2 regions of the Halomonas sp. N3-2A genome follow, and region 2 is predicted to be linked to the other one. Evidence: riboswitches for the same ligand, from Rfam matches in the RefSeq annotation. Region 2 holds a riboswitch; the other holds the start of a gene.
What was found. A riboswitch is a leader RNA that binds a small molecule or an ion and turns the genes downstream of it on or off. The one in region 2 is predicted to bind thiamine pyrophosphate.
Positions count from the first base shown of each region.

Region 1: linked by a shared signal. The riboswitch ahead of thiM (hydroxyethylthiazole kinase) and the one ahead of CEK60_RS13670 (sodium:solute symporter) in region 2 are both predicted to bind thiamine pyrophosphate.

Region 1 covers NZ_CP022286.1:3,614,567-3,625,639, reverse strand. The annotation lists gene CEK60_RS16890 (DMT family transporter) at 1-482, shown strand, start outside; gene CEK60_RS16885 (DODA-type extradiol aromatic ring-opening family dioxygenase) at 479-1,216, opposite strand; gene CEK60_RS16880 (DoxX family protein) at 1,288-1,695, opposite strand; gene CEK60_RS16875 (LysR family transcriptional regulator) at 1,787-2,707, opposite strand; gene thiE (thiamine phosphate synthase) at 2,704-3,318, opposite strand; gene thiM (hydroxyethylthiazole kinase) at 3,308-4,117, opposite strand; TPP riboswitch at 4,142-4,237, opposite strand; gene CEK60_RS16860 (hypothetical protein) at 4,293-4,637, opposite strand; gene gloA (lactoylglutathione lyase) at 4,882-5,415, shown strand; gene CEK60_RS16850 (DUF6164 family protein) at 5,417-5,782, shown strand; gene CEK60_RS16845 (cupin domain-containing protein) at 5,804-6,496, opposite strand; gene ampC (class C beta-lactamase) at 6,602-7,765, opposite strand; gene CEK60_RS16835 (LysR family transcriptional regulator) at 7,924-8,799, shown strand; gene CEK60_RS16830 (metal ABC transporter solute-binding protein, Zn/Mn family) at 8,896-9,993, opposite strand; gene CEK60_RS16825 (metal ABC transporter permease) at 10,022-10,912, opposite strand; gene CEK60_RS16820 (metal ABC transporter ATP-binding protein) at 10,896-11,073, opposite strand, start outside.
Region 2 covers NZ_CP022286.1:2,911,281-2,922,353, reverse strand. The annotation lists gene CEK60_RS13695 (TRAP transporter small permease) at 1-191, shown strand, start outside; gene CEK60_RS13690 (TRAP transporter large permease) at 220-1,485, shown strand; gene CEK60_RS13685 (CoA-acylating methylmalonate-semialdehyde dehydrogenase) at 1,703-3,202, shown strand; gene CEK60_RS13680 (hypothetical protein) at 3,252-3,947, opposite strand; gene CEK60_RS13675 (peroxidase-related enzyme) at 4,147-4,728, shown strand; TPP riboswitch at 4,828-4,935, shown strand; gene CEK60_RS13670 (sodium:solute symporter) at 4,925-6,313, shown strand; gene CEK60_RS13665 (magnesium transporter CorA family protein) at 6,348-7,316, shown strand; gene CEK60_RS13660 (NnrU family protein) at 7,433-8,011, shown strand; gene CEK60_RS13655 (alcohol dehydrogenase catalytic domain-containing protein) at 8,144-9,310, shown strand; gene CEK60_RS13650 (proline racemase family protein) at 9,322-10,371, shown strand; gene CEK60_RS13645 (DUF1289 domain-containing protein) at 10,368-10,589, opposite strand; gene arfB (alternative ribosome rescue aminoacyl-tRNA hydrolase ArfB) at 10,657-11,073, opposite strand.

The DNA.
Region 1 (11,073 bases), 700 kb from region 2:
CCGGCGTGCTGATTGTGGTTCGCCCCGGTGGCGATGCGTTCCAGCTCGGCACGCTAACCCTCTTGGGAGCGGCTTTCTTTTACGCACTGATGATGATCACTGCGCGGCGCTATGGTGCTCGGGAGCACCTGTGGGCGATGGTGTTCTACATGACGTTAGTGCCCTTTATCATCACGGCTCTGAGTTTGCCCTGGGTTTGGCAAACCCCAGAACCCTGGCACTGGCTTGGCTTTTTGGTCTCGGGTGTTTTGGGTATTGGCGCGACCGCGTTTATTACCCTGGCATTCCGCTTTGCCCCTGCCGCGATTGCCGCTCCCTTCGATTACACTGCAATGCTGTGGGCGGTGCTGCTTGGCTGGTGGTTCTGGGGAGAGCTGCCGGATCTGTGGGTATGGGTGGGCAGTGTGCTGATTATGGGCAGCGGGTTGGCAATTGCTTACCATGACCGCCGCACGACGATGAAGCCTCGCCCAACGGCTTAAGCGAACTGATAGACATCCATTGCCAGTACGCCATGTTCAATGCTGTGGTGTAACTGAGTTGCATCTCCGCCTGCCCCCATGGCCACCAGCAAGGGCTGGAAGTGCTCTGGGGTTGGGTGGTTTTCCAGCGCTTTTGGAGCACTCTCCCAGTGGAGCAATGCCTGGCGATCATTGGCTGCAATGTGCTTGCTCACCCACTGGGCAAACTCATCTACCCAGGCGGGGGCGGGGCTGCCCTGGGGAAGCGTTTCATATAAGTTATGGGTCAGGCTGCCCGAGCCAATAATCAGAACCCCTTCTTTTCGCAATGCTGATAGGCGTTCGCCGAGCGTGACTAGCGCGTCATTTTCCCAGCGCACAGGTAGCGACAGGGAAACGACCGGTACATTGGCCTCCGGAAACATCAGCGAAAGTGGTACCCAAGCGCCGTGGTCAAGGCCGCGCTCTACGCGTTCGGCACCCAATAACAGCGCAATTTGTTCAGCCAATTCAGGGTTGCCAGGGGCGGGATACTGGCACTCGAAAAGAGCTTGTGGAAACCCGCCAAAATCATGAATCGTCTCTGGTTGTGCGCTAGTGCTGACCTTGAGCGTGAGACTCTCCCAGTGGGCTGATACGACGACCACCGCGCGAGGGGAGAGGCGCTTCCCCAGCTCGCGTAGGAAAGCGTGGGCCGGCGTTTTATTCAGCGCCAGCATGGGGGAGCCATGAGAAATAAACAGGCTGGGTAGCATCTTAGTACCTCCGTTAGCCTATAGGGGGCTAATGATGCCCGCACAAGCCGAAGCCAATGCGGGCAGAGCGGTTAAGCGAATTTGCGGCTGACAACAGCGCTACCGCCACCTAGGCCTGCCTGTACCACCAGAGCAATCGTCCAGAAAATAGGGAATTCCCAGCCACCACCCGGGTTTGAGAACAGCCAGCCATTACCCAGGTGTACCGAGGCTGCACCTAACAGTACGGGGACTAGAGCAAGGCTTACCCAACGAGTATAGATGCCCAGTAAAAGTGCTAGGCCACCACCTACTTCGGCAGCAATGGTTAAGTAAGCAAGAACACCCGGTAAGCCCAGGGATTCAAAATAGCTGACAGTGCCTGGCAGGGTGAAGACAAACACCTTAAGCAAGCCGTGAGCTAAGACCATCACGCCCAAGCTGATACGTAGCAAGGCAGTGGCATGGAGGGTGAGTGGTGAAGTATTAGTAGTGGTCATAGCCGTCTCTCTTAGTCGCGAGCATCACGTTGGATGCGATAGTGCCACTTTACAGATGAAAGCCACTGAGATAATCCACTGTTCTTGCACTTCACTGTTGCGATAAAGGCGACAATCCGAGCTCGATTTCCCATACTGGTGGGTCACCCCACGCCGCCGCCAATAACTCAATAAAGCGCTCTACTTTGGCAGGTAAATAGCGTCGGGCTGGGTAAAGCGCATGGATGTCTAGCAACGCCGGCGGTAAGTTCTGCAGAATCGGCACTAAACGCCCGTTCGCAATGCTATCGGTCACTAAAAAGCTGGGCTGTTGCGCTATCCCTAAGCCCGCTTCAGCTGCATGCGTCAGCATATCGCCATTATTACTCTCTAGGGGGCCAGAAATACTGAGTAGTTGATGGCCAATCCGCCAATCGCCACTGTTTTGGCCGCTTCGGTAGCGAAGGCAGCGGTGAGATGCCAAATCTTCACTAGTCAGCGGCGTGCCGTGCTTGGTGAGGTAATCAGGTGATGCGCAAAACAGCATCCGGCACTGGGTGAGCCGTCGCGCCACTAAGCTAGAGTCGGGCAGGTTGCCAATACGAATGGCGACATCGTAGCCCTCTTCCAGCAAATCAACGCGGCGGTCGTTTAGATCCAAACGCACCTCAAGCCCCGGGTGCGTTTGCATAAACTGTGCAACCAGCGGTGAAAGATAGCGTGTGCCGAAGCTCATCGGGCCATTGATGCGCAACTGTCCGCTCACCGTACTGGTGCCACTGCCGATTTCTGCCGCTGCCTCGTCCAAAGCGATCAAAATGCTTTGCGCACGAACGAGATAGCGTTCGCCCGCTTCAGTGAGGTGCAGCCGCCGGGTGGTGCGCTGAATAAGCCGAGCACCCAATGCCGCTTCAAGTGCCATCACTTGGCGGGATACCCGCGTGCGGGAAAGGTCTAGCGCCTCGGCCGCGCGGGTATAGCTACCCAGCTCAGCGACCTTTACAAACGCCGCGATATGGTCGAACTGGGTCATTGCGCGTGGAATGCCTGTGCAGCCAGGCGGGGGTCTGGCTGGCCACAAATAGCAGAAATAACCGCAACACCGTTTGCCCCAGCGGCTTTCACTTGAGCAATGTGTTCAGCTTTTAACCCGCCAATCGCGACGCTGGGAAGTTGGCACGCATTGGCAAGCTGTGCCAGCCCATCAAAGCCAATGGGCTGGGCGTGGTCTTGTTTACTGCCAGTCGAAAACACGGGCCCTAAGCCGACGTAATTGAGCAATTCGACAGGTGCCTCCTGAAGTTGGGCTGGGGTGTTAATTGAAAGCCCGATAATGGCGTGCTGGCCGAGCGTGCTTCGCGCTGCTTGAACAGCCGTGTCGCTTTGCCCGACATGTAAGCCATCCGCTTGGCTGGCGAACGCCACGTTCAGGCGATCATTAATGATCAGAGGGACGCCACTGCCTGCCAACATCGCTTTGAGACGCTTGGCCTGGGCGATCATGTGCTCGTCACTAGCGTGTTTATCGCGTAATTGCACCATGGTAATGCCGCCCTGCACAGCAGCTTCAACCGTTTTTTCCAGACCCATGCCAGCGCATAGACCCGCATCGGTGACTAAATAGAGTGAAAGATCAAACGGCATGCACCGCCTCCCATTGAGCAAGGGTCGAAAGGTCGTCAGGGGATAACTGATACAGCGCGTCCAATAGCGCCACTTGGAAACTGCCAGGGCCTTGAGCCTGCTCGCCTGCACGGCTTCCAGAGATGCTGAAACACGCCAAGGCGGCCAAGCTGGCCTCCAGCGGCTGCTCGTGGTTTGCGGCCACAAAGCTTGCCACCAGCGCACTCAATCCGCAGCCCAAGGTAGTCACGCGAGGCATGAGTGCGTGCCCACCTTTAAGCCGATAATGATTCGTGCCATCGGTAATGAAATCGCTCTCGCCAGTGACCGCCACCACGCAGCGATGTTGCTGTGCTAACGCAATGGCAGCGGCTGTAGCTTCTTGGGTGCTAGCAGTTGCATCGACCCCACGCCCTTGGCTGGCTAATCCGTTAAGTACTTGAATTTCTGAGGCGTTGCCACGAATAACGCTAGGCTGATAAGCCAGCAGCGTCTCACAAACACGCAGGCGAAATGCGGTAGCACCAACAGCCACAGGATCAAGCACCCACGGAATATGGTTTTCATGAGCAGTGCGCGCGGCGACTGCCATAGCATCAGCCCAAGGGGAAGAGAGGGTGCCAATATTAATCGATAGCGCGCCAGACATAGCCGTGAACTCCGCCACTTCTTCTTGAGCATGCAGCATGGCGGGGGAAGCACCTGCCGCCAATAGCAAGTTAGCGGTGCTATTCATCGCCACATAGTTGGTAATGCAATGTACCAGCGGTGTGGCAGCGCGCATATCGCGGAGATAATCGCCGAGTGGGCGTGAAGGCATAATATCCTCCCGGCTGGGAGGTGATGCAGCTGCACCACGACTCCCTACGCCGGTGTTATCCGGTTCAGGTTCAAAGGGTGCTTCTCAGCCCGTTAAGCAAGGGCGCCCCTGTCGTGATGGTACTATCCTTGGCTTAGATCAATCTGTAAAGCCTGGGCAGCGCGATGAGCAACTATCAACGAAACGAGATGCGTGTTCCGTAGGTGAGCATCTCATCAGGCGTCATCGCTTTACCCTCAACACCAATCATTTCATCGCCACACTGGTCGGCAAACGTAAGCACTCCATGAGTGAGGCCCAGCTGTCCAAGGGTGTCGCGAATTTCACCGGTGCCCAAAAACGTGCTGACATGACCCTCAGCATTGGTTAAATCAGAGACACCGTTCGCGTGATGGAAGCGAACCTTATAGATACCATCCATTGATTCAACTTCCACAATCGGTGAAAAGCCATTGTGTATGGCACGGGCTAACTGCTTTAACGTTATGTGGTCACCGAGGGTCATATCAATCGCAGTCATGGAAAACTCCTGTGGACGCCTCAAAGGTGGGGCATCGCTCATGTTGCGGGAACTGCTTTTTGTAAAGTTTATGAATAATAAGTGTAGGGTTTTTGTTTAGTATTGCCAGTGCGCTTAATGTGACACTGCGTTAGTGAATCCTACATGCTTGTAAAGGCTGGTATTATGGCTCTAAAGCCCTCATGGTAAGCGGTAAGTGAGGCTCAATGGATTCAATGATCAGCATTAGCGACAGGAGAGCAAAATGAGTTTTCAAGGCGAACAACATTCCGGCGTCGCGCCCGTAGCGCCGCAAACCCAAGGGTTTCGCTTAAATCACACCATGCTGCGGGTGAAGGATCCCGAACGCGCGCTAGCGTTCTACTCCAAGGTCTTTGGAATGCAGGTGCTACGCCGATTGGATTTCGAAGAGATGCAGTTTTCGCTCTACTTCCTAGCCAATATAGAAAGCAGCGATAACGTGCCAGAAGATACTCAAGCACGCACTGCCTGGACCTTCAGTCAGAAAGGCTTGCTGGAATTGACGCATAACTGGGGCACAGAAGATCAGCAGGATTTTGCCTATCACGACGGTAACGCTGAGCCTCAAGGGTTTGGTCATATCTGCTTTAGTGTGCCTGACTTAGAAGCTGCCGAGGCATGGTTTGATGAGCATGAGGTGACGTTCATCAAGCGCGCGGACCAGGGCAAGATGAAAGACGTTATCTTTGTCAAAGATGCAGATGGTTACTGGATCGAAGTGATTCAGGCAGACCGCATGGCAGCCATGGGCGACTAATATGGCCCACTTGCTGTTTCGGCTACGCCACGTGACCGATGAAGAGGCGTTGGAAGTACGCCAGTTGCTAGATGAGCAGGGCTTTGATGTCTATGAAACCCAGGCGGGCTTTTTTCGCCTGGGTGTCGATGCCATTTGGTTGCGTAACACCGCTCAGCGCGAGGCCGCTGAAGCGGCATTGGCGGCGTATCAGGAAAAGCGTCAAGCTAACGCGCGGCGAGAGCACGAAGAAGCGGTTGCCAGTGGCAGTGCACCAACATTATGGCGGCGCTTCCTTGCCCACCCCGTGCAAGTCGTACTGGTAATCGTCGCCGTGGTGCTGATCGCCCTATTAACGCTGCTGCCGTTTATTGGTTTGGTAGGCTAGATTTGTAAACAGTTTTGTAGATTAGCTGGGTAGCTTAATAGTGGCTAAGTGCCCGCGTTTTAGATAAAGCTGCACGCCTTCATTACCCGCGCGTAACTGAGGTGCCGCACCTACTGGGTAGCGGCACCAGCTGCCGGTAGCATATTCCTGCTCATCACTGAGTAGAGAGCCTTCCAGCACAAACAGCTCTAAACCACCGGCAAGCGGTGGATAAGACACCAGTGTATCGGCTTCCCAGTGCTCTAGGCTGACTCGCTCTGGGCCATACTGTTTTGAACTATAGGTGTGCAGCATTTTGTAAGTAATACCTGGCCGTCGGTCGGGCTGCCAGGGCAGCCTATGGGCAGGCACGGCCAGTTGCAAAATATCGTTTTCATCAAACTGGTGTAGCTTCACCAGAATAAGTGCGCCTTCTTCGCCTATTTGCGGGGTATGACCAGTGCCAATCGGGTTGCGTAAGTAGCTACCTGCCGGGTAACGGCCATGCTCATCGGCAAAGACACCTTCCAGCACTAAAATTTCTTCACCACCACCATGAGTATGGCGATTGAACTGGCTGTTGGGCGCGTAGCGTACCAAGCTGGTGGCTCTGGCGACTTCGTCGCCAATGCGGTCTAGCATCATGCGCTCTACACCAGCGCTGGGGGAGTCCACCCAACGGTACTGATCCGGCGTGACACTGGCAAAGTGGCTAAAATCGGCGTTTAGGCGCATGGTATTGGCTCTTTGCAGGGATGAAAATTCGCAGCAGTAGTGCAAGTCTCTCCATCCCTGGGACAAAATGCAACGCAAAAAAATACCGCCCAACGGCGGTATTGTTTAGGGTGCTTCGGCCAGGGTTGTCAGGATATGGTGTGCGGCCTGAATACGCGCCTGACTTGGGTAGTTCCGGTTTGCCAGCAGAACAATACCTAACTGCTGGCTGGGCACAAAGGCCACATAAGCGCCGAAGCCGTTGGTCGCACCGGTCTTGTTGTAGAGCGCTTCCTGTCTGGGCGGCAATGGAGGACTCAAAGGGCTGGCAGGGTTAGCTTCCAATACCACCTCAAGCGAGTTGCCTTCCAGCAGCGAGTCGATTGCCACCGGGTAGGCATAGCTTTCCCAGCCCAGTCCTTGGGTCATATTGCGGACCTCAAAGTACCCCGTGCGCGTGGCCGCCAAGGCTTGGCTTAGTGGCTCATTCAGCCCAGCGCCACTCATATTGGCTTCCACCAGCGTTAGTACGTCTGCGGCAGTCGATTTCAATCCGTAGGCCTGGGCATCCAGCATGCCTGGGTTCACCCGAATGGGCTCATCCTGTTTAGAGTAACCGTAGGCATAGTGCGCCTGCTGTGCTTCGGGCACCTGAAAGTAGCTATGCTCAAGCCTTAGCGGGGCGAGCAGCGCCTCCTTCATCGCCATCTCGAAGGGCTGGCCCAGGCTTTGTGCGGCGAGATAACCGAACAGGCCCAAGCTTGGGTTGGAGTAGAGCCGGTGGCTGCCAGGGGCGAATTCCGGTTGCCATTGGCGATAGTAGTCGATCATTGCCTCTTCGCTTTGAACTGACTCAGGGAACTGCAGCGGGAGCCCTCCTGCGGTATAGGTGCCGAGTTCCAGCAGGCTGATCTCATCGAAGGCGCTGCCTTCAAGTTCCGGCAGGTAGCGGCTGGCCGGGTCGGAAAGCGAGAGGGCGCCGCTAGCCTGGGCAAAGCCAGCGAGCGCAGCCGTAAAAACCTTGCTGACAGAGCCGAGTTCGAAGAGCGTCTCATCGGTGACCGGAATCCCCGCTTCTTGATTGGCGAGGCCATAATTAAAGTAGTGCTGTTGGCCGTTAATGCTAAGCGCGACCGCCATTCCCGGGATGCGATGCTCGGCCATCAACGGCGCGATAGTATCGTTCACCAGAGCCTCAATGCTGGCGTTATCCTGCTCTTCAAGCGCCCAAGCTGAGCTGCTAAATAGCAGAGAAGTAGCCATGAAAAGGTGGGTTTTTGCTGCTAACATCTTACGCATACCAAAATCCTGTTGTGATTAATGCCGAGAGAAGGTGGGAAGTTATTGCCAGACGCAAAGTCCGTGACGGTGGTTAACTTACGGCGCGCTGCGGCAATTCACAAACAGCGATATTTTGCATAAGCCATTAGAAAAATTTGGGGGTCAAGGTGGTGCGTCCCTACTTGCCGCTGAAGGCGCTGCGTGCCTTTGAGGCATCGGCCAGACATTTGAACTTTACGCGTGCCGCAGAAGAGCTGTGTGTGACCCAGGCTGCTGTCAGCCATCAGGTTAAGCTGCTTGAAAGTCAGCTGCAGGTGCCGCTGTTCATACGCTTGCCACGAGGGCTTATGCTGACCCAAGAGGGAGAACTGCTGCTGCCAGTGCTTAAAAGCTCGTTCGACCAGATGGCGCATACCCTGGATCAGCTCGGTGAGAGTAGCTATCGGGAAGTATTAAACGTTGGTGTGGTAGGTACCTTTGCCGTCGGCTGGTTGCTGCCAAGGCTAGAAGATTTTCAGAAAAAATATCCCTTCGTCGATTTACGGCTTTCCACCCATAACAATCGCGCGGATTTAGCTAGCGAAGGCCTTGATATTGCTATCCGCTTTGGAACGGGCGCTTGGCATGGAACCGCAGCGCAGCCACTGTTGCCAGCGTCGCTATCGGTCATGTGCACCCCCGCTATCGCTGCGCGGCTCACTACCCCCGCCGATGTATTAGGCGAGACCTGGCTGCGCTCTTATCGCGCCGACGAATGGACCGAGTGGTTATTGGCGGCAGGGCTGCCTGGCAGCTTGCCGATGACGAAAAGCATTGTGTTTGACTCTTCCATCGCTATGGTGGAAGCGGCCCTGCAAGGGGCTGGGGTAGCACTGGCGCCCCCGCTGATGTTTTCCCGACACTTGACCAGTGGCGAACTGCAACAGCCGTTCGATATCTCCGTCAGTTTGGGAGGTTACTGGCTCACTCGGCTGCAGTCACGCGCAGAAACTCACGCGATGGCTGCCTTCCGAGAATGGTTAATGACAGCAACCAACGCCTGAGGTGCAGGCTCTTTTAGTGAGACGCTGACGCCAGGCCATCCTTGGCCAAACGCCCATGTGATCCAATATTTGCGATAAGAAAGTTGCCATGACCGCTTAGTGAGTATGCTCGCTGTGGTCGTGGTCGTGGTCGTGGTCGTGGTCGTGGTCGTGGTCATCATGGCCCGGTTCAGCTAATGCTGAGTGGAGCACGTTCGCGTTATGACGCATCATGCCTAAGTAAGTGCCGGCTTCACCCTCACTCGCCAGCGCATCGGCATACAGTGTGCCAGCAATCGGCAGACCAGTTTCTTCGGCCAGCTGATTAATGATGGCTTGGTTGGTCATGTTCTCGTGGAACAGCGCCTGCACGTTTTCCTGTTCGATGACATCCACAAGCGCGGCCATGCTGGCGCCGCTGGGGTCAGCTTCGGTAGATAGGCCGACAGGGGAAAGAAAGTTCACCCCATAAGTATTTGAGAAATAACCAAACGAATCATGGCCGGTAATCACGCTGGCCGAAGCGGGAATATCGCTCAGCAAATCACGAATTTCATGATCAGCCTCGTCTATTGTCGCTAAATAGCGCTCAGCATTTGCTTGATAACTTTCAGCATTGGCGCTGTCTGCTTCGATTAAGCCATCGCGAATATTGGTAACGTAGACCTTTGCCTGCTGTAGATCCTGCCATGCGTGAGGGTCGTCATCACCATGGTCATGTTCACTGTGATCGTGCTCGTCGTGCTCGTGGCCATGGTCGTCGTGGCCATGGTCGTCGTGGCCATGGTCGTCGTGGCCATGGTCGTCGTGGCCATGGTCGTCGTGTCCATGATCGTCATGGCCGTGTTCTTCATGATCGTGTTTGGCAAAGGCGCGGGGTTGAATGCCATTGGTTGCGGTGACCAATGCACCCGTATAGTCGCTAGACTCAATCAAACGCTCCATCCAGCCCTCAAACAGCAGTCCGTTAAAGACCACCACATCTGCGCTGGCCAGCGCGCGGGCGTCGCCTGGGCTTGGCGAATAAACATGGGCATCGCCGTCAGGGCCGACAAGCGACGTTACGTCAACGTGCTCTCCGCCCACGTTTTCGACCATGTCAGCCAGGATAGAGAAGCTGGTAACTACCTGAACACGGTCGTTAGCCATTGCTGCAGGCAATGCCAGCATGGCTGAAACACCCACCCACCAGCGCGATGAAGAGAAAAGCGACATACAACGCTCCTTCAAAAATAACAAAGAGTTATGGCGACTGTTCAAGCGCCAGCGGCGTTGTCTTGCGCCGCAGCTTAGCGGCTAAGCTGTGATAGCGGCCGAACAGTGCCGACAGTAGATAACCCACCCCAGCCAGCAAAATAATGCTCGGCCCTGACGGGGTATCAAGATGAAACGAAATCAATAGCCCGCCGGTACTGGCGATCATGGCCAATACCACGGCAATACCTATCAAGCCTTCCAGCCGCTTACTCCAAAACCGCGCCGCAGTGGCAGGCAGCATCATTAAGCCCACCGCCATTAACGTGCCCAAGGTTTGGAAACCCGCGGTTAAATTCAGCACCAATAGCCCTAAAAAAACGCTATGTACCCAACTGCTACGGCGGCTTTGCCCGCGTAAAAACAGCGGGTCTAAACACTCCACGACCAACGCGCGGAAAATGATCGCCAGAATAATCACAATCAGCGTGCTGATAGAGGCAATGAGCAGTAGTGCTGTGGAGTTAATCGCCAAAATTGAGCCGAACAGCACATGGGTTAAATCCACGCTGCTGCCACCCATAGAAATGAGTAATACCCCGGCCGCTAGCGAGATAATAAAAAAACTCGCCATAGCCGCATCTTCTCGCTGGCCGCCCATTTTCGACACAGCACCGGCAAGTAACGCCACCATCACGCCGAACAGAACGCCCCCGGCGCTCATCACCGGCAGAGAGAACCCGGCGAGTAAAAAGCCCAGCGCCACCCCAGGCAAAATAGCGTGGGCCATTGCATCGCCAATCAGGCTCATGCCCCGTAGCACCAAAAACACGCCCAGCGGAGGAGCAGCAAGCGAAAGTGCCAAGCCACCCACGACCGCACGCCGCATAAAGCCATAATCGAAAGGCGCAACAAACCACGCATCAAGCAGTGCCAGCATGACGACCTCCCAAAGCAAACGGCACGACCTTGGCCGATGCATGTTGGTGGTTAAGCGCGCTAGGCGCGACCCAGCGACCATGGCCACCGTTTAGCATTAATACTTCATCGGCTAGGTGGCTCAGATGATCCATATCGTGCAGCACAATAATGATGGTCACG
Region 2 (11,073 bases):
TTCAAGGGCAAACATTCAATTTTATTTACGCTGAAAACACTTCCACGCTTGGCATTAAAAAATTCTGGGCGTGGTTAATTGTGCCGTGGTTTGCATTTTCCCTTAGCCTGCATGGCTGGACGAATCTTATCCAGTCACTCAAACAGTGGCGAACGCCGACCCAAGCACCCACCGCCAAAACGCTACGCTAATCCTGCTTACCCTATTGACGGTACGTTTATGACGATTGCTGTTTTCTTGCTGCTGTTGCTCGGCGCTGTGCCCATTGCGCTAGTGCTGGCATTGACTGCCATGTGGTATATCCAGATGTCAGGCAATACGGTGTTGTTTGATTCGTATCCACAGCAGCTGTTTAGCGCCATTGAAAGCTATGGATTACTGGCGATTCCGTTATTTATGTTGGCGGGCGAATTAATGAATGAAGGCGGTTTAACCCGCCGTTTAATCGCTCTAGCGCGCATTTTAGTAGGAGGATTTCGCGGTGGACTCGCCTATATCAATTTAGTCGCCAACATGATGATGGCGGCGATTATTGGTTCGGCAGCCTCGCAAATTGCCATTATGTCTCGTGCAATGGTGCCAGCAATGGAGCAGGAAGGTTATGACAAATCCTACAGCGCAGCGATTACCGCCGCGGGTGGGCTACTGTCGCCGATTATTCCACCTTCCATGCTGTTTGTGTTGTTTGGCGTCATGGCCCAAGTGCCTATTGCGGAAATGTTTATTGCTGGGTTGTTGCCAGGGCTGCTTTTGGGAACCAGCTTTTTTATCGTGATTGCCTTGGTAGGTTTGGTTCAGCAGTACCCTAAAGGCCAGTGGCCTACTCGCTCTCAGGCGCTTCATGACCTGCTTTGGGGGCTGCCTGCACTGCTCATTCCCGTGATCATTATTGGCGGTATTTTGTGGGGGGTTGCCACGCCAACCGAGTCGGCTGCGCTGGCCTCTCTAGCGGCTTTAATCATGGGCCGCTTTGTCTACGGTGACCTGCGTTTAAGCCAGTTACCCCAGGTGCTAACGCGCACAGCGATTAATGCGGGGTTGGTCATTATGCTGATTGCCGCCGCTGGCGTGTTTGGCTGGGTGGTGATTTATGAGCAGCTTCCGCAAATGGCCGCCGCATGGATTGCCGCGTTGACCAGCGACCCCTTCGTGTTCTTGCTACTGGTGATTGGCGCACTGCTGTTAGTGGGAATGGTGATTGATGGCATTGCGGCGCTAATCTTAGTGGTGCCGATTTTAATGCCCATTGCCCAAAGCCAATTCGCTATTAGCCCCTATCAGTTTGGTGTAGTGGTGTGTTTAACCCTGGTAATGGGGTTGTTAACGCCCCCCGTAGGGGCAGGGCTGTTTATCGCTTCCTCAATGACCGGCGCGTCGCCGCTTAAAATATTTCGCTCGCTGCTGCCGTTTTTGCTAGCAACGTTAGTGACCCTTGTTCTTCTCGCCTGGTTGCCGTGGTTAACCAACGGGCTTATCCAGCGTTAATCGCTATCACACCCATTTCAACCTCTAGCAGAACTGATGTTCTCCACGGCGTTTATGATGCCTTTTAATGGCGGAACATCAGCCCCTGGCTGCTTGCTCAGCGCTGAGCTGGCTAACTCTTTATCAAGTGGCTAATTGACGTTTACGTCAACTTGCTGATATACCCTAGGGTTCATCTTTGCGTCTCATAACAAACACAACGTTGAGGAAGGAAGTCATGTCCGTTCGTGAAATCCCTATGTATATCGATGGCCAGCCAGTCATGTCACAAAGCCAGGATTGGCGTGATGTGGTCAATCCTGCGACTCAGGAAGTGGTTGCCCGTGTACCATTTTGTACCGCCGAAGAGGTGGAACGTGCGATTGCCAGCGCTAAAACAGCTTTTAAAGGGTGGCGTAAAGTGCCGCTTGGCAAGCGCATGCGCATCATGCTGAAACTTCAGGCACTGATACGCGAAAATACCGCTGAATTAGCCGCGCTAATCACCGAAGAGCACGGCAAAACTTTGCCTGACGCTGAAGGTGAAGTAGGGCGCGGTTTAGAGGTCGTGGAACACGCTTGTTCAATTACGTCGCTGCAGTTGGGTGAACTGGCGGAAAACGCCGCGAATGAAGTCGATGTTTACACCATGCACCAGCCGCTGGGCGTTGGCGCGGGCATTACCGCCTTCAACTTCCCGATTATGCTGCCCTGTTTTATGTTCCCGCTTGCCATCGCAACGGGAAATACCTTTGTCCTGAAACCGTCTGAGCAAGACCCTAGTTCCACCATGCGACTGGTTGAACTTGCCCATGAAGCGGGCGTCCCCGCCGGCGTTTTAAACGTGGTTCATGGCGGTCCTGATGTTGCCAACCAAATCGCCGACCATCAGGATATTAAAGCACTTTCGTTTATTGGCTCGACCCATGTGGGCTCCTTGCTTTACAACCGTGCCGCCGCCGCTGGAAAGCGTATGCAGTCGATGATGGGAGCTAAAAACCACTGCGTTGTAATGCCGGACGCCAACCGCAGTCAGGCGATTGATAGCCTACTCGGCTCGGCGTTTGGTGCTGCTGGCCAGCGCTGCATGGCTAACTCGGTTGTCGTGCTAGTCGGTGAAGCGCGAGAGTGGCTGAAAGATATTGAGGAAGGCGCGCGCAGCATGAAAGTCGGTCCTGGCACTCAGCGCGATGCAGACCTAGGGCCGCTTGTCTCACCACAAGCGAAAGAGCGCGTTGAACGCCTGATTTCAGCGGGTGAGAAAGAGGGCGCTAAGCTGCTGGTGGACGGCCGTGGTTGCACGGTAGAGGGCTATCCAAACGGCAACTTTGTTGGCCCAACTCTATTTGCCGATGTGACCGCTGATATGACGGTGTACCGGGAAGAAATTTTTGGCCCAGTGCTATGCGTGGTCAGTGTGGAGACGCTGGATGACGCGATTGCGTTTATCAACGCTAACCCTAACGGCAACGGTACGTCGATCTTTACCAACTCAGGTTGGGTAGCACGGCGCTTTGAAACGGATATCGACGTAGGCCAGATTGGTATCAACGTGCCGATCCCTGTACCCGTCGCTTACTTCAGTTTTACGGGTTCGCGAGCTTCCAAGCTTGGCGACTTGGGGCCGAATGGCAAGCAGGCAATTACCTTCTGGACGCAGACCAAAACGGTCACTGCCCGCTGGTTTGAGCCAGAAAATGTATCTAGCGGTATTAATAGCACTATTTCGTTGAGTTAATTGCACCATGGAGAAGCCCCGCGATAAGCGGGGCTTTTAACGTTTCGGCTTAAGTATTCTGAAATAACGGCAGGCTTCTTTTTAGGAGTTGGCCGATAGGGCCAAGCTGACTGGCGTGCATAACGAGAATGGTGGGGGTGGCCGTTTGCGTTTTTGCGTTGTGAGGAACTAACAGTGCAAATTCGCCTTCTTCAAGATGAAATTCATGCAGCTCACGCAGGCCATCAGGCGTTTCACACTGAGAGCAGCGGTAGTTATCATCTTCGCCATAAACTAAGCGATGATACATTTTGAAGAGCGTATAAATGGCTAAACCGCCTTTCAAAGCAGGCCAGCGGGCAGGTGTGCTGCGCAGCGTGTCAGAAACGATGATGCCATCGGCTTCTGCACTGGCGAATATGCTCGCCAGTGGTGCTGAGAGGAGCGGCGTGCTAGCGCTTAACGACGTCTCGTGTTCTTGAGGGTTCGGGGAGACCTCGTTAACCACTCGGTGGAAATCATCTAAAGAGGCAAGCGGGAAGTCCTTGTGCTTTAGATCACTTGGCTCGAAGCCGCCGTTTTCCCAGCCATGGATAACCCGGAGCGTGGCACGCGCGTGATGCATAGGCAGTGCCAGAAGGGTGTGCAGCATTATCCGGATATGCAGCTGACGCTCATCGGTGTCGTTTTTAAACGCGCAATAAGGGTCGGCAAAAAGAGTATGCAAGCGCCCAGGCGTATGCTCTTTGGCTTCGGAATAATGCATTTTGGTGTCCCTGTTAATTGCCGTTTGCTGCATTTACTGCACGGCTTATAGGTCATTGAATAGTTGAGAGTATGGACAGCGTTAGCCACGATTGAAAGTCACTTTGTTTAGTGTTTTGTTACCGAATCGCGTTATCCAACAGCATGATTGTTTAATCAAAACAAAAATTTAAAGCTTAATCAGCAAATGAGGTGTAACGATGACTAATCGACTTAGCCGTTTCCGTGTACCAGAAACGTTGGATGAACTGCCTGACGATGTTCGCGATGCAATATTAAAAGTGCAAAGCAAGGCGGGATTTGTGCCCAATGTGTTCTTAATGCTGGCGCATCGCCCTGAGGAGTTTCGCGCTTTTTTTGCTTATCACGATGCTTTGATGGAGCGTGAATCCGACACGCTGACTAAAGCTGAAAAAGAGATGATTGTTGTGGCTACCAGTGCTCGCAATCGTTGTCTCTATTGTGTTGTTGCCCATGGCGCGCTATTGAGAATTTATAGTAAAGACCCTTTAGTCGCTGACAATGTCGCTATCAATCATCTAGCGGCAGGGCTAAGCGAACGCCATCGTGTCATGCTGGATTTTGCATTGCACTGCGGGATTGAAGTTGGGGAGTTCTCTGCCACGTGGCAAACAACCTTAGAGAAAGTAGGTTTTACGCTAGAGGACTGTTGGGATATTGGCGCCATTGCTGCTTTTTTCGGCATGTCGAATCGATTAGTTACCATGACGGGTACGCCCCCCAATGAGGAGTTTTATTTGATGGGCCGCCTACCGCGTTAGCAGGATACAGACGCACATCTAGGCGTTACTCACGGATAAATTTTACTAACGCCCAGCCTTTACTAACGAGCCGCTTTCACCGAGGATAGCGTCTCCATTCACTGTCGCCAGGGGAGCCCGCAGCTGTTGGGCTGAGAATGCGCACTGCGCAGACCCTGGAACCTGATCCGGTTCATACCGGCGGAGGAAGTGCGACATGCCTTACCTAACGTCAGCCGTACTTGGTGCGGCGCTATTCTGTTTTGCTTTTCTGGGCCTGCGTGCACGTCATGTGCAGGGATCGCTTGATGACTATGTCACGGCACGAAATTCGCAAACCGCTTCCACACTTGGCTTCTCCTTTTTAGCCTCGGGAATGGGCGCCTGGATTCTGTTTGCGCCGCCTGAAATTGGTGCCTTTGTTGGTCCGTTAGCGTTGGCAGGCTATGCCATTGGCTCTGCGCTGCCGTTTATCGTGTTGGGGTTGTACGGACCAAAAATTCGTCGCGCATTGCCAGAAGGCAGAAGCATTGCCGAATTCGCCCACGCTTGTTACGGCAAGGGGGTGCGTCATTGGGTGCTGCTGGTGTCCGTAGCCTACATGGGCTGTTTTTTAGCAGCGGAACTGACGGCGATAGGTGCTATTACCGCACTGCTTTCCGATGTACCACCTGCACTAGTGATTATTGGCGTTGCGCTCACTACCTTGGTGTATACGGTGATTGGTGGGTTGCGCGCAAGCCTCGCAACGGATCGCTGGCAGGCATGGCTTTTGCTAGCCCTGTTATTGGCTGTGGGTAGCGTTGCGATTTGGCGGCTGCCAGCCATGCCGAATGACGCCGTCATGCCCTCTATTCCTATCGCAAGCGCGCTGAGTGTTGCCCTGACGCTTGTGATTGCGGTGACCGCCGCCAATCTTTTTCACCAAGGCTATTGGCAGCGCGTGTGGGCTGCTCAGGATGACCAGAGCTTAGGTCGAGGCGCTTGGCTAGGCGGCGGGCTGACCGTACTGGTTGTGATGGTGATCGGCGGTATCGGCATCATGGCCGCCATGAGCGGTGTTGCTTTGGGAGAGCCACCTATTCCTTTCTTTGCGCTGTTAACAGATGCGCCTGCCTGGGTGGCGTTACCTGCATTGGTGTTAGCAGTCACGCTAGTGACCTCAAGTGTCGATACGCTGCAAAACGGTATAGCGTCGCTGATAGTCGGGCGTGGCGGTGAACGACATGCAACATCTTTAACGACCGCACGTTGGATAACGGTCGCAATGATGGTGCCGGTGGTATTTATTGCCCTGCAAGGATTGTCAGTTCTACGGCTCTTCTTGATAGCCGACTTACTTTGCGCTGCCATCGTGGTGCCTGTGCTGCTTGGCCTGTGGCAACGTATGACGCCAGTGGCGGCGATTGGTGGCGGCATGGCTGGATTAGCAGGGGCAATACTGCCGGGGTGGCTAAGCCAGGGAAGCGTTACGGCTGGCATTATGGCGGCTACCTTTCCAGGCAGTATCCCAACGTTAGGGCCTTTTCTAGGGGCGTTACTGGCGTCTATTGTCGTCAGCGTTACACTGGCATACCTGCCTAATCGACGAAGCGTTAGGCCGTAACGTTAAGCCGTGAGCCAAATTAACAGGGACGATCATGATTCGCAGCCTACTAACGACATCAGAAGGCGATGTGCGCGAAGGCGATGAACGCCTCATTGATGACTGGCAAACGACGCCCGGTAGCCACCTATGGATAGACATGAAAGGTGAGCCTGAGGAGAGTGAACGCCAGCTATTGGAGCGTTTTGATTGTCATCCAATGGCAATTCAAGATGCCCACAAAGAGCGCCATCCGCCGAAAATTGAAGAGTTTGAGCACCATACCCTGATTATTTACCGAGGTATTTCATCTTTTGATGCTCAGCTAAACTTTGTGCCTCAGCAGGTGTGCCTCTTTATTGGAGAGCGTTTTCTAATCACGCTGCACGCTGGTGAGGCGCTTAGTATTGAACGGCTCTTTAGTGAGCACGGAAAAACACTGCTGGCGCTATCTCCCGAGCGTGTCGCGCTGAAAATTATGTACATCTCAGCAGGCTTCTACATCGATAGCTTACTGGAGTTTGAGAGTGAGCTAAGCGATATAGAAGATGAGCTTTTAGAGGCTGGTAATGATGTGCTGATGCGGAAAATCACCGCCTATCGTTCACGATTGGTAAAGATGCGCCGTATTTTTAGCTACCACAAAGGCATTACCCAAGAGCTTACTGCCTATGACTATGCCCATCTGCCACGCGGAGAAAGTGAAACGCTGCATGCCATCACGGATGTAGAGGAGCGCTTTGAGCGCCTATATACACTGACACAAATGTATTACGACATTTGCGGTGATCTCATTGATGGTTACATTTCGATTTCCTCTCACCAGCTAAATATCACCATGCGCGTATTAACGGTGATTACTGCCATATTTGTGCCACTGACGTTTATTGTCGGTATTTACGGCATGAACTTTGAGTACATGCCAGAGCTGCGCTATCAGTACGGATACTTTTTTGTTTGGGGAGCCATGCTGGGTATCGGAGGTTGTTTAATTTGGTTATTTAAGCGTAAAAACTGGTTTTAAAATGAGCCAGATGATCGCTGGTAGCGAAAAGTTGATAGTTGGTCATGTGGTTGGAGCGCTAGTGTGGCATCCTCGCAGTCGACCAATGACCTGCAAATAACCTGAGAGCTACTTTTATGACCATCATGATTATTGGCCTGCTGATTTTTCTTGGCAGCCATTCTGTGCGTATCTTTGCTGAAGACTGGCGTCAGCGACAGATTGTTAAACGCGGCGAAAACACCTGGAAGATTGCGTACTCCGTAGTGTCGGTGATTGGACTGGCAATTGCTATTTACGGTTTTGGCCAAATGCGCCTAGACCCTATCTACGTCTGGTTTCCCCCCACGGGCTTACGCCATGCGGTAGCACTGCTGATGGTGCCTGCCTTTATTATGCTGGTAGCAGCCTATGTGCCGCGTAATGCTATCAAAGCGAAGCTTGGTCATCCGATGATGTTGGCCGTAAAAATTTGGGCATTTTCACACTTATTGGCTAATGGACGACTGGGCGATATTGTCTTTTTTGCAGCATTTTTGGTGTGGGCTATTCTGGCCTTTAAGGCAGCCAAAAAGCGTGATCGCCTACATCCCGCTAAGCCAGTACCAACCTCGGCTCCCGCGACAATAGCCACCGTCGTGATTGGCTTGATAGCGTATATTTTGTTTGCTCTTTACCTACATGTGTTAGTTATTGGTGTACCTGTTTTTAGCTAGTAATTATTAATAAATATTAACGGCGTCAATGGTTTATATCCGTTGACGCCGTTTTTATTATTACTCTTGAGTGGCGGCGAAAGTTTGCTATTGTCAGCTAGGTTCATCCAACGTTTCACAACGGAGAAATTTATGGCCGAAGCTGTACCTCAAGTACCGAAAACGATGTCTGCCATGTTGTTAACAGGCCATGGTGATATAGATAAATTGCAGTACCGGCAGGATGTTATGACCCCTAAACCAGGGGCGGGGCAAGTGCTGGTTCAGGTAACAGCAACGGCCAAAAATAATACTGACCGGAAAGCGCGTGAAGGGCTTTATCCTACGAAAGGGAAAGAGGAGGTCACATCGTTTGCGATGGGAGGATCGCCCACACTGACATTTCCTCGTATTCAAGGGGCTGATATTGCTGGACGCGTGGCGGCAGTAGGCGAGGGCGTGGATGCTTCACGTATTGGAGAACGAGGCCTGCTCGATTTTAATATTTACGCTGATGAGCGTCGCGATATCAATCTGACGCCAGATTATTATGGCCACGGGGCTGATGGTGGCTATGCTGATTTTGTCGTCGTCCCAGCCGACCAGCTTCATCATGTTCCCAACCCTGAATTGCACGATGCAGAGCTTGCTGCGATGGGGATGTGCTCGTATCAGACGGCTTATCACATGATGACGTCTGCCAACATTGGCGCGGGTGAACGTGTGCTGGTGACAGGCGCCAGTGGCGGTGTCGGAACGGCGTTAATTCAGCTTTGTCGGGTCGTGGGCGCTATTCCTTACGCTGTCAGCCAGCCGGATAAAGCCGATGCGCTGCTGGCGTTGGGTGCAGAAGTCGTCATCGATCGGGGTGATTTATCGACGTTTGTTGAGCGTGTATTGGCGACCACTGATGGTAAGCCGATTGATGCAGTGATGGACTTGGTCGGTGGGCAGATGACCGATCTGTTTATCGATACCATGATTGTTGATATGCAAGGCCGTAGCAGTTATCCGCGGCTTTCCATTGCAGGTGCGAGTGGTGGCAATATCAGCGAGATTATGTGGACTCGCGTCTACTTGTACCAAGTGCAGATTTTTGGTGTTTCCCATGGCACTCGCGAAGAGGCTGAACAACTGATCGAGTGGATTCGCAGTGGGGCGCTAAAACCAGTGCTGCACGCGGCCTTTAAACTATCGGATCTACATAACGCTGAGCGCTACTTTGTAAACCGTGGCAGTAACTACCTGGGAAAAATAGTTATTGTTCCTGATGCGCAGTGGGAAACCCATGGTGCGCCGTTTGCCCTCACCACCGCCTAGGAGCAGTGCTAATGAAAAATCTGCATACGATTCAGCTGATGGATACTCATGCCGGTGGTGATGTTAGCCGTATTGTGACGGGGGGGATCGGTGTGCTTCCTGGTGCCACAGTACGCCAACAAATGGAGTTTCTGCGTGATGATGCCGATGGTTTGCGACGGCTGTTGCTAGAAGAGCCGTATGGTATTCCGGAGATGTCGGTAGATCTGTTGGTGCCTTCCTCGCATCCGGACGCCGTCGCGGGCTATATCATTATGGAGGTCATGGGCTACCCGATTTATTCGGGTTCTAACACGCTGTGTACAGCCACTGCTGTGTTAGAAAGTGGGCTGGTCCCCAAGCAGGAAGGTATTCAACGCTTTAAACTGGAAGCACCCGCAGGCTTGGTGCAAATTGAAGCGAAGGTGAGCAATGGGGTAGTGGAGTCTGTTACCTGTGAAGGCCTGCCAAGCTATATCGACACCTATCGCGATACGATTCAAGTTCCTGAACTTGGAGCAATTACCTACTCAGTCGCTTACAGCGGTGGCTTTTATGCCTTGGTAGATGCCGAAGAGTTAGGCTTCAAGCTAGTACGCAGTGAGGAGCAGGCGCTTGCCGCTTGTGCTTATAAAATTGTTGAGGCGATCCAAGCGCAGCGCGGCTTTTCCCATTACACCCTGGGAGATGTAGGGCCATTGCCGTTTTTACATTTTATGGGGCCGGAAGAAAAAGTAGCTGAAGGCTATATTCGCTCGCGTTCAACAACGTATGTACATCCTGGTGTTATTTGTCGTAGCACCACTGGCACGGGCACCTCAGCGCGGTTGGCGCTGATGAATTATGAAGGTCGGCTGAGAATCGGTGATAAGTTAGAAACCGTATCACTACGTGAAACGGGGTTTATTGGTACCTTCACCGGCACGCATCAAGAAGGCGCTTATCAAGTGGTGGAGAACACCACGACTGGCCGTAGCTATGTGTTGGCAGAATCAAACATCGTGATTAACTGCGACGACCCGATGGTAGCGTGTGGCGAACTGCATCACATTCTGAGTGACCGGCATACAGAAGAGGGCTAGCGCTCTTCTCTGCGTAATGCGTCGACATAGCCTGTTTGCTCAAGTCGCTCCCATACCGGGGTCTTCTCGGCCTCGGTCATACTTCCCCAACAGGCAATTTCATCTAGCGTCCGACCGCAGCCTTGGCACAATGAAGAGGCTGGATCAATGTTGCATACCTGAATGCAGGGCGACAGCGGACGAGCAGCGCAGAGTGTAGTGGATGAGTCGCTGGACATGATGGCTAAGCTCAATGCAGTGGTGAGAAAACGGCGCTAGGCGAGAATTACTTACTCTGTTCACTTCTTATGAGAGTGGCACTTTACCACGCAGTGACTTCGTTTTGCCTTTACGCGTTTTGTGGTCCACACGGCGTCGCTGTGAGCCTTTGGTGGGCTTCGTTGGCCGCCGCGTTTTCTGCTGCTTGCCAGCACTTTGAATCAGTGCTTTTAAGCGTGCAAGGGCATCCTCTTTGTTCAATTCCAGGGTGCGATAGCTTTGCGCTTTGATAATCACCACGCCTTCTTTACTGATTCGCTGATCAGACAGTGCCATTAAGCGCTCTTTATAAATCGGCGGTAGTGTAGAGCTTTGAATATCGAAACGTAAATGCACCGCAGAGGCGACTTTATTGACGTTTTGGCCACCCGAGCCTTGCGCTCTGATCTGACTAATATCGATTTCCCAGTCCGCTATCGTCACGTTATTTGAGATAGTGAGCAT